One region of the Lentzea sp. NPDC055074 genome, then DNA from elsewhere that is predicted to be linked to it. Evidence: riboswitches for the same ligand, from Rfam matches in the RefSeq annotation. Region 1 holds a riboswitch; the other holds the start of a gene.
The links. A riboswitch is a leader RNA that binds a small molecule or an ion and turns the genes downstream of it on or off. The one in region 1 is predicted to bind cobalamin.
Positions count from the first base shown of each region.

Region 2: it holds a riboswitch for cobalamin, as region 1 does, so the genes downstream of both, ACWF7A_RS15600 (CbtB domain-containing protein) here and ACWF7A_RS14625 (ribonucleoside-diphosphate reductase subunit alpha) in region 1, are expected to answer to the same signal.

Region 1 covers NZ_JBSGUQ010000005.1:293,598-298,935, reverse strand. The annotation lists gene ACWF7A_RS14645 (DUF998 domain-containing protein) at 1-614, opposite strand, end outside; gene ACWF7A_RS14640 (SDR family NAD(P)-dependent oxidoreductase) at 716-1,456, opposite strand; gene ACWF7A_RS14635 (LysR family transcriptional regulator ArgP) at 1,474-2,331, opposite strand; gene ACWF7A_RS14630 (LysE/ArgO family amino acid transporter) at 2,430-2,978, shown strand; cobalamin riboswitch at 3,175-3,386, shown strand; gene ACWF7A_RS14625 (ribonucleoside-diphosphate reductase subunit alpha) at 3,495-5,338, shown strand, end outside.
Region 2 covers NZ_JBSGUQ010000005.1:488,183-493,520, forward strand. The annotation lists gene metH (methionine synthase) at 1-241, shown strand, start outside; gene ACWF7A_RS15585 (HAD family hydrolase) at 234-890, shown strand; gene ACWF7A_RS15590 (hypothetical protein) at 887-1,057, opposite strand; gene ACWF7A_RS15595 (CbtA family protein) at 1,308-2,063, opposite strand; gene ACWF7A_RS15600 (CbtB domain-containing protein) at 2,086-2,274, opposite strand; cobalamin riboswitch at 2,308-2,482, opposite strand; gene ACWF7A_RS15605 ((2Fe-2S)-binding protein) at 2,531-3,181, opposite strand; gene ACWF7A_RS15610 (phosphoribosyl-ATP diphosphatase) at 3,290-3,553, shown strand; gene hisG (ATP phosphoribosyltransferase) at 3,568-4,428, shown strand; gene ACWF7A_RS15620 (antibiotic biosynthesis monooxygenase family protein) at 4,425-4,736, shown strand; gene ACWF7A_RS15625 (phosphoribosyltransferase) at 4,697-5,311, opposite strand.

The DNA.
Region 1 (5,338 bases):
GAGATGGCCCACAGCCCGACGACGAGCACGGCCAGCACCTCGGCCGCGAGCAAGATCCTCTCGATGTACCCCAACGGGAACACGCGCCACCACCGAACGTCGGAGACCATGCCCAGCACAATGGCGTAGAGCAGCGGCATGAATGCGACAACGCTCAACAAACCGGACGCCATCGTCCACCTGGCGTGTCGTCCCCACACGGGGTGCCGCAGCCACGGCCGGGCGAGCGCGATGATCGCGATCGGCAGGCTCACGAACGCGACCATGCTGCCGAACCGGTGGATGCTGCCGCTGAGCTCGTTGGTGCCCATCGCCCAGTTCGTCTTCGGGAAAGCCACCACGAGGAACAGGCCGGCGGACCACAGGGCGAGGGCGATCGAGCCGGCCGACCGCCACCGCGCCAGGCCCTTGTGGATCAGCACGCCGAGGATCGCGAGCGACCCGACGGCCAGCAGCAGCACGGCGACGTCGAACACCGGCCGGTAGTCGCCCAGCGCGTACTCGCTGATCGTGCGGCGCAGCGGCCCGACCGTCAGGTCCAGCACTCCGACCATGGCGATCGTCGCGACGACGGCGAGGGAACCGCCGGCGGCGGCTAGTCGAGGTATCAGCACATATCGGACAACGCCCAGGCCGGGGCGCCGGGTTCCTGGGTTCAGCAACCCGACAGGTTCGCCCCAGGACTTCGACAGCTTCAACCCGGGACGGCGCCGCCTCAGCTCAGGATGGCGCCGCACGTGATGTTGACCTGCGCTCCCGTGATCGTGCGGCCCCAGTCCGAGGCGGCGAACATCGCGGCCCTGCCGACGTCCTCCAGGGTCGCCGCCCTGCCCAGCGCCGTCTGGCCGACGATGTCGGGTTCGACCTGGTCGCGGAACTCGCCCGGGACGGACTCGGGGATCCCGCCGGTCTGCAGCGTCACGGCCCGGACCCCGTGCGGCCCCAGTTCGGCCGCGAGCTGCCGGCGCAGCGCCTCGACCGCGTCGAACGCCGCGACCAGGCCTCCCAGCCGCCAGCGCCGGTGCACCTGCCCGTCGCTCGTGCCGCCGAAGAAGAGGACGACTCCCCCGCCCTGCCTGATCATGTGCCGGGCGGCGGCGCGGGCGGTGAGGAACTTCGAGCGGACGTTCGTCACGACCGGGCTCAGGTAGTCGTCGACGCTCATCTCGTGCAGCGCGGTGCCCTGGACGTCGTTGTCGGAGATGACGTTGACCGAGATGTCGATCCGGTCGAACGTGGCCGCGTGCTCGTCGACGCTCCGTTCGTCCAGCGCGTCGACCACGGCGTACTCGACACCCAGTGCCTCGGCCTTGGCCTTGAGCGACTCCTCGGTGCGCGCGGCCAGGTGGACCTCGGCACCCGCCTGCGCGAACGCCCGGGCGATCGCACCGCCGATCGTGCCCGCGCCGTAGATGACTGCGATCTTTCCGTTGAGGTTCATCGGTTCGCCGGTCATGCCGTCGAGGCTAACTCCTAACGCAGCGCCACGCGCGCTTCGGCGGCCACCGCCCCGGCGACCGCCGTCAGCGCCGGTGAGTCGAGCTTCCACTGCTGCCAGTACAGCGGCACGGAGATGGTGCGGCCCGGCGCGAGGTCGACCAGTCCCGCCTGGAGTTGTTGCGGCGGAACCATTCCCCAGCCGAGGCCCGCCACGATCGCCCGCACGTACACCTCGGACGACGGGACGTAGTGACGGTGCTCCGACGCGCCGCGGCCGCGGGTCAGCGTGCGCACGAACCGGTCCTGCAGGTCGTCGTTGCGGTCGAACACGACCACAGGCGCCCGAGGCAGCCACGACTTCGGCGGGCCGTCCTCGTGCAGGTCCACGAAGGACTGTGAGGCCATTGCCGCGTAACGGATCTCGCCGAGCTTGGTCACCGAGCAGCCCGCCACCGGTTCTCGTGAGGACGTCACCGCCGCCATCACCTGACCCTGTCTCAGCAACGCCGTCGTGTGGTCCTGGTCCTCGCGGTGCAGGTCGAACGAGATCCTCAGGTCCGGCGAGACCCGTTGCAGGGCGGGCAGGAACCACGTGGCGAGCGAGTCGGCGTTCACCGCGATCGGCACGCGCACCACCGCGTCCTCGCCCAGTGCCGCGTCGAGGTCCTGGTCCAGGGCGAGCAGTTGCCGACCGTAGCGGACGATCACCTCGCCCGACGGCGTCAGCCGCACGGGGCGCGCCCGCACCAGCAGCACGCGGCCGGTTCGCTGCTCCAGGGCCTTGATGCGTTGGGACACAGCGGAAGGCGTGACGTGCAGCGCGGTGGCGGCAGCGTCGAACGTGCCCGCGTCGACCACCGCGAGCAGCGTCCGCACCAGATCCAGATCCATCACAGCCGCTAATGCTACGTAAGAATCTTTAGCTGGTCTCATCAAGAACGCGTCAATACCGTGAACGCGTGACTGACCTGCTGCTCGGCTTCGGCACCATGATGACCCTGATCGTCGCGATCGGCGCGCAGAACGCTTTCGTGTTGCGCCAAGGGCTTCGCCGGCAGGCGGTCGCGAAGGTCGTCGCCGTGTGCGCCGTCTCGGACGCGATCCTGGTCGCGGTGGGCGTCGCCGGGTTCGGGGCGATCGTGAAGAGGTTCCCGGCCGTGATCACCGCGGCGGCGATCGCCGGAGGTCTTTTCCTGCTGGGGTACGGTTTTCTGGCCGCACGCCGGGCGTTCCGGCCGTCGGTCCTGGACGCGGGTACCGAGACCAGCAGCCGGCCCGTGCTGACCGCGCTGACGCTGACGTGGCTCAACCCGCACGTCTACCTCGACACCCTGCTGCTGCTCGGCTCGATCGCGGCCGGGCGGTGGCTCTTCGGCGTCGGCGCGGTGACGGCGAGCATCACCTGGTTCGTCGCGCTCGGCTTCGGCGCCCGGCTGCTCGGCCCGCTGTTCGCGAAGCCCCGCGCGTGGCGGGTGCTCGACGGCCTGATCGCCGCCGTGATGATCACTCTCGGGGTGACCCTGATAGCCGGGTGGTGATCATCACCAGCACCGCCGACACCGCCAGGACACCGCTCGTCACGGGTGCCGCCGCACCGACGAAAAGGGACGCCGAAGCGAGCCCCGCACTGACCAGAGCACCGAAGACGACCCGAGGCCGAAGATCACCCACGTTTCGACCATAACCCACGACACGCGCATGTTGGGTGGTGATCCAGACCCCACCACCACATGTAGTATCTGCCGCGCTAGTGGTTCACCGACTCGGCTCAACCTGGTCGGTGAGGCAAGAGGGAACCCGGTGAAAGTCCGGGACTGCCCCGCAGCGGTGAGTGGGAACGAAAGCCGTCAACGAAGCACTGGGTCTCACGACCTGGGAAGCGACGGCCGGTAGGCGCGAGAGGTGTGCCCACGAGTCCGAAGACCTGCCATTGGTGTGCGCGCAAGCCTGCGCGCACGACACGGTGCCCCGAGGGAGGGCGGCTGTGTGCACCAGTGGTGTCCTCCGCTGGTGCGCGCACGCGTTCTTCCCGGGCCGATCTCGGAGGAGAGAGCGTGCCCGACCGCCTTTCAGTGGTCATCGACGAAGCCTGCGCCGACCTGCCCAACGCGTCGGCCGAGGCGGTCCTGGCCGAGACCAAGCGCAACCTCTACGACGGCATCACCGACGCCGAACTGGCGCTCGCGCCGATCATGGCCGCCCGCACCATGGTCGAACACGACCCGGACTACTCCTACGTCAGCGCCCGCCTGCTGCTGGACAAGCTGCGCGCCGAGGCCTGCGGAGAACCGCTGTCGCACGCCGAGATGACCGAGCGCTACCCGGCGTACTTCGCCGGGTTCGTCCGCGACGGCATCGAGTTCGGCCAGCTCGACCCGCGCCTCGCCGACTTCGACCTGGCCCGCCTGGGCGCGGCGCTGGACGCCTCGCGCGACCTGAACTTCCAGTTCCTGGGCATGCAGACCCTGTACGACCGCTACTTCCTGCACCACGACGACCGCCGCTACGAGCTGCCGCAGGCGTTCTTCATGCGCGTCTCCATGGGCCTCGCCCTGGAGGAGGACGACCGCGACGCCCGCGCGATCGAGTTCTACGAGCTGCTCTCGTCGTTCGACTTCATGTGCTCGACGCCCACCCTCTTCAACTCGGGCACCACGCGTCCGCAGCTGTCGTCGTGCTTCCTCACCACCGTCGACGACGACCTGGCCGCGATCTTCCACGGCATCAGCAACAACGCGCTGCTGTCCAAGTTCGCCGGCGGGCTGGGCAACGACTGGACTCCGGTGCGCGGGATCGGTGCGCACATCAAGGGGACGAACGGCAAGTCCCAGGGTGTGGTGCCGTTCTTGAAGATCGCGAACGACACGGCCGTTGCCGTGAACCAGTGCTTCGCGCCGGACACCGGCATCTACACCGCCGACGGTGTCAAGGCGATCAAGGACGTCCAGGTCGGCGACCTGGTGCTCGGGGTGAGCGGCACCTACCGCGAAGTCACCGAGGTCATGCTCTACGACCAGGTCGACCCGATGGTCGAGGTGAAGGTCAAGCACTCCGTCGAGACGCTCGAGGTCACCGCCGGGCACCCGTTCTACGCCATCAAGGGTGTGCCGCTCGGCCAGGAGAACGCGCGGACCCTCAAGTGGCTCGCCAACGACAAGGTCCGCCCTGAGTGGGTGGACGCCGGTCAGCTCGAGAAGGGTGACTACGTCGCCCAGGTCATTCCCGAGGAGATCGTCCCGGTCGCCGGTCTCGGCGAGGACGACGCCCGGCTGTACGGGATCCTGCTGGGAGACGGGCACCTGTCGAAGGACGGGATGCAGTGGGGTGTCTCCGGCAACCCCGAGCTGGACGTGCACCTGGACTTCGTGCGCGAGTACCTGTCGGCGCGCGGCATCCACTTCTGGGAGAACGGGCGCGACGACACGTACCTGCAGATCCACTGGGCCTCCGGACGCGGGGTGCTGCGTGACGCCGAGACCGGCCGCATCACCGGTGCCGGCGAGGCCACTCTCCCGTTCACCTACGAGGACCTCTACGACGGCGAGCACCGGAAGCGGATCTCCCGCAGGTTCTCCCACCTTCCCCACGCGCAGGCGCGGAAGCTGTTGCAGGGCCTGCTGGAGACCGACGGCGGAGTGTCCCGTGGCGTCGAGGTCTACTTCACCACGACGTCGTCGCCGCTCGCCGCTGGTGTCCGCTACCAGTTGCTGCGCCTCGGCGTTCCGTCCGCCGGCCAGTACCGCGAACGCGAACAGAACCACCTCGGCACGCGCTCGGACGGCACCGAGATCTCCTTCTCCGGTGTCGTGAAGGCGTTCGACATCAGGGTTCCCGCCGTCGCGGGCATCGCCGAGCTCGTCGGCTGCCGGCCGATCACCAAGCACAACTGGGTCGAGCA
Region 2 (5,338 bases), 190 kb from region 1:
CACCGTCGCCGCCGAGGACCCCGCCGACGTCGAGGAGTACTTCAAGCTCGGCTACCGCGGCGCCCGTTACTCGTTCGGCTACGGCGCCTGCCCCGAGATGGAAGACCGCAGGCGTGTCGTCGAGCTCCTCGACCCGTCGCGCATCGGGGTCACCCTGTCCGAGGAACTCCAGCTCCACCCGGAACAGTCCACCGACGCCTTCGTGGCGCACCACCCGGAGGCGAAGTACTTCAATGTCTGACCTGCACGCGGTTTTGTGGGACATGGACGGGACGCTGCTGGACTCCGAGAAGCTGTGGGACATCCCGCTCTACGAGTACGCGGAGAAGCTCGGCGGCGTGCTGACGCTCCACACCCGTGAGCGCATGGTCGGCAGCAACGTGCCCACCACGATGCGCCTGCTGTTCGCCGACGTCGGCATCGAGCCCACCGAGGCGGACATGGCCGACGGAGCCGCGTGGATCTCGCGCCGCACCGAGGAGGTGTTCCGCGCCGGTCTGCCGTGGCGTCCGGGCGCGCAGGAGGCTCTGAAGGCCGTGCGTGCTTCGGGCGTGCCGATGGCGTTGGTGACGTCGACCGAGCGGTCGCTGACCGAGGTGGCGCTGGACACGATCGGGCGGGACCTGTTCGACGTGACCGTGTGCGGGGACGAGGTGGACGGGCTGAACAAGCCGCTGCCCGAGCCGTACCTGAAGGCGGCGCGGCTGCTGGGCGTGGACGCCGCCCGGTGCGTGGCGATCGAGGACTCGCCGACCGGTGTCGCCGCCGCGGTGGCCGCCGGGTGCACCGTGCTCGTGGTGCCGTGCGACGTCGAGGTCGAGGCGGGGGAGCGGCGGGTGTTCCGCGACTCGCTCGTCGGCGTGGACGTCGAGGTCCTGAAGGCGCTCTAGGGCCGCACCCGCCGCCAGCGGAGCCTGGCGTCGTCCGCGATGTCCGTGAGCATCGCGAACAGGCTCGGCCAGAGCGAGGGCAGCCGGCTGCCCTCGTCCACGTCCCACTCGCGGACGCACCCGGACTCCGGACCCGGACGTTCGTCGATGAACAGGTAGTCGCCCATGCCGGCCGCGGCAATCGGGACGAACTCCTCGAGGAATGTTCCCGACGTCGTTCCCGCTGGGAATCCTCCGGGGACAACGGGGTTTACCGCGCCGGGATCAGGTTCTCGGCGCCGGCGGGACGCCAGAGACCAGTTGCCCCGGGAGCGGCCGTGATCTGGTCGAAGGTGCGGGATGCGTTGACGCGCAACCCGTTGTGGATGCGTTCCCGCGGTTGGGTGTGCGGGGTGGCCTCGCGGCCACCCCGCACCATCACGCGACTGCGGCCTTCTCGGAGGCCTTGACCCTGCGCGTGGCCGGGTCGACCAGCAGGCCGAACACCACGCCGAGGCCGACGTAGAGCGTGGCGAGCTGGGCGAGCGAGCTGAGGCGGAACTGCCACAGCACGTTCACCGGCATGTCCGCGGGGATCGTGTCCGGCGGCGCGGGGAACGCCAGCAGCACCACCGCGGAGGCCGCGGCCACCGCGAGGAGCACGACCGTCGTCCGCACCGGCTGAGACTGGGCGCGCAGCTGCTCGGCGAGCCAGCTGGCGGCCCACACGATCACCAGGCCGGCCACCACCACACCGAGGTAGAGCGCGGTCCGGTAGTTCACCGTCTCCGGGTCGCCCACGGCGGGCGGGTTGGCCGGGTACTTGAGCCACGGCAGCAGCGCCACGGCACCGAACACCGCGGCACCGAACGTGAAGCTGCGGCTGAACGGCGTGCTGCCGGCGAACCAGCGCTTCGACAGCGCGTAGGCGGTGGCGAACACCAGGCCCACGGCGATGCCGACGATCACCACGCCGAGCATGCCGCCCACGACCTGGGCGCCGCGGCTGACGAGCTCGTCCTCGCCACCGTGCGAATGGCCGGTTTCCTCACCGGCGGGTGCGCGAGCCTCCTCGACCGCGAGCGCGGCGCGGATCGGGATCTCGGTCACCAGGAGCTGCACCAGCGCGGAGGCGACACCGGCGATACCGCCGGCCGCGACTCCGCGCAGCGCAAGGGACTTGTACGTCGTCATCTGCTTGATCGGGGGAATGGGATCAGTGGCAGGGGACGCCGAGGGCGTGACGGCCGTCGTGGAAGAACTCGTGCAGCAACTCGGAACCCGCGCCGAGCGCGAGACCGTTCTCCTGCAGGACCAGGTACGTGACGATCAGGCCGAGCACAGAGACGGCGAAGGCCCATTTGGGCACGCGGACGGCGGACAGGCTTGCTGCGGGGCTCGTCATGACGGGCTCCTCCATACCTCGTGGAAGGTCAACTCTCCTTGCGGCGCCGCAGCCGGTCTCCTGACTCCCGGATCAACGCTGCCCCCGCGTCTTCCCAGTCCCGGCGGGGACCAGTGACGTGCTCGGCGGGGATCGCTTCCCGGTCACAGTGGCGAGGACCGCGCCGGATTCTCACCGGCTTCCCGTCACTGCGGCGGGTGCACCGTAAGTTGAGCGGCACGTTAAGCACAACCGGCCATAAGAGTTGTTGCGTTCCTCACTTCACGAGTGGGCAGTCACCGCACTTCCCACCTGCGGCGACGCGGTAATAGAGACAACACGACCGACGCCGGAACGTGACCTCGCCGGGAAAAGTCAGGAATTCTCCCGCCTGTTCGAACGGCGGTGCGCTCATGAGCCGTTCGCCGCGTTCTTCCGCTTCCTCGGCGGTGAGCATGCGTGCGCGCACAACCATTTTGAGCGCGCCCGCGACGTTCGACATCGCGTTGCCCCAGAGCAGCCCGCGCGCCACCGGGACCTGCGCGTGGACCGCCTCCACCACGGGCGCGAGGGCCTCGGCGGCGGGCGGGCCGAGGCGTGGCTGGTCTATGCGGACGCTCAGGCCGTCCGTGACGTGGTGCCGCCACCACAGGTTCTCCGGCCGCACGTCGATCGGGATGTTCGCGGCCGTGAGAGGGCTGAGCAACCGGGCCGTGTAACTGAGGAAGAACAGGCTGGCGGCGACGCGTGGTTCTTCCGCTTTGTACCGAATCGCGATGGCGTCGATCGTGTTCTTGAGAGCGGGTCCTTCGAGAAGCGCTGTTCCCGGCAGCCAGGACTCGTCCGGACGGCCCACGTCGAGAGCGAAGAACGGGTTGATCCCGCGCACGCGGCGCAGTGCTTCGAGCACCTCGGCGAACTCAGACACAGAAGTTCACGCTACCGGGTGTCCATGCAGGACAGATCACGTCCACGGCCTGGGACAGATGCGACCGCGGTGTGGACGGGGGTCAGCGGGATGGGAGGATGTCGTGCCGTGAAGACCTTCGATTCCCTGTTCGCTGAACTGACCGAACGAGCCGCCACCAAGCCGGAGGGTTCCGGCACCGTCGCTGCGCTCGAGGCCGGGGTCCATGCGCAGGGCAAGAAGGTCCTGGAGGAGGCGGGCGAGGTCTGGATCGCCGCCGAGTACGAGTCCGACGAGAAGCTCTCCGAGGAGATCTCGCAGCTGCTCTACCGCCTCCAGGTGCTCATGCTGGGCCGTGGGCTCACCCTCGAAGACGTCTACAAGTACCTCTGACGGAAGACTTTCACATGCTGCGCGTAGCAGTCCCGAACAAGGGTGCGCTCGCTGAACGCGCCTCCGCCATGCTCACCGAAGCGGGCTACCGGCAGCGGCACGAGCCGCGCGACCTGACCGTGCTCGACAACAACAACGAGGTCGAGTTCTTCTTCCTGCGTCCCAAGGACATCGCGATCTACGTGGCGTCCGGCGACCTGGACCTCGGCATCACCGGCCGTGACCTGGCCGCCGACTCGGGCGCCGACGACAACGGCAACTCCGTCGAGGAGCTGCTGGCACTGGGCTTCGGGGGGTCGACCTTCCGTTACGCGGGGCCTCGCGGCACCGACTGGAAGGTCTCCGACCTCGAAGGCAAGCGCCTCGCGACCGCGTACCCGAGGCTCGTGGGGCGTGACCTCAAGGCCCGTGGCATCACCGCCAAGGTGATCCGTCTCGACGGTGCCGTGGAGATCTCGATCCAGCTCGGCGTGGCCGACCTGATCGCCGACGTGGTGGGCTCCGGCCGCACCCTGCGCCAGCACGACCTGGTGCCGTTCGGCGAGCCGATCTGCGAGTCGGAGGCGGTCCTCATCCACCGCAACGGCTCGGAGGTCACGGCCGCGAAGAAGCAGCTCACCGCCCGCTTGCAGGGCGTCGTGTTCGCGCAGCAGTACCTGATGCTCGACTACGACTGCCCGCGGACGCTCCTCGACGCCGCGATCGCGCTGACTCCGGGCCTGGAGTCGCCGACCGTCGCGCCGCTGGCCAACCCGGACTGGGCGGCCGTGCGGGCGATGGTGTCGCGCAAGGAGGCGAACAAGGTGATGGACGAGCTGGCCGCGATCGGTGCCAAGGCCGTGCTGGCCTCGGACATCAGGTTCTGCCGGCTGTGATCACGGAGCACGCCGTGCTCGACGTCCTGCCGGGCTCCGAGCAGGACTTCGAGTGGGCGTTCGGCGAGGCGCGGGAGCTGATCTCCGCCTCGCCGGGCTTCCGCGGTCTCGAACTGCTGCGGTGCCTGGAGACGCCGGCGCGCTACCTGCTGCTCGTGCGCTGGGACTCCGTCGAAGCGCACACCGTGGGCTTCCGGCAGGGGCCGTCGTACGAGCGGTGGTCGTCGCTGCTGCACCGCTTCTACTCGCCGTTCCCGGTGGTGTCGCACTACGAGAGCGCGCTGAGCACCTCTTCGTCCGTGGTCTGATCGAAGCTCTCGTACCAGCGGCTGACCGAGCCGAACTGCTTCGGCGTGAGGACGGCGACCACCCGCGTCCTGAACGTCTCGAGCGACTCCCTCGCCGCCACCGGGACGGCCAGGGTGACGCTCCTCGGTGCGCGCTGGGCGATCCAGTGGAGTGCCGCTCTGGCGGTGACGCCGGTGGCCAGGCCGTCGTCGACCAGGATCACGTCGCGGTCCTCGAGGGTGAGCGGTCTGTCGCCTCGGTAGAGGGTCGTTCGTCTTCTGGCTTCTTCGCGTTCCTCGTCGCAGGTGCGGCCCAGTTGTTCCTCGGTGAGGTTCAGCGCTCTGAGAACCCTCGGGTCGTAGATGGGCTCGCTGTCCGCGGTGACGGCGCCTACGCCGTACTCGGGGTGGCCTGGGGCGCCGATCTTGCGGGCCACGACCACGTCGAGTTCGGCGTCGAGGTGGGCGGCCACTTCCTTCGCCACCGGGACGCCGCCTCTCGGGAGGCCCAGGACCAGGGGATCGTGCCAGGGGAGGTCGGCGAGTCGCGCTGCCAGGGCGCGGCCCGCTTCCTGCCGGTTCGCGAACCTCTTCACGGTCTCGCTGACGCTACGCGCACTTCG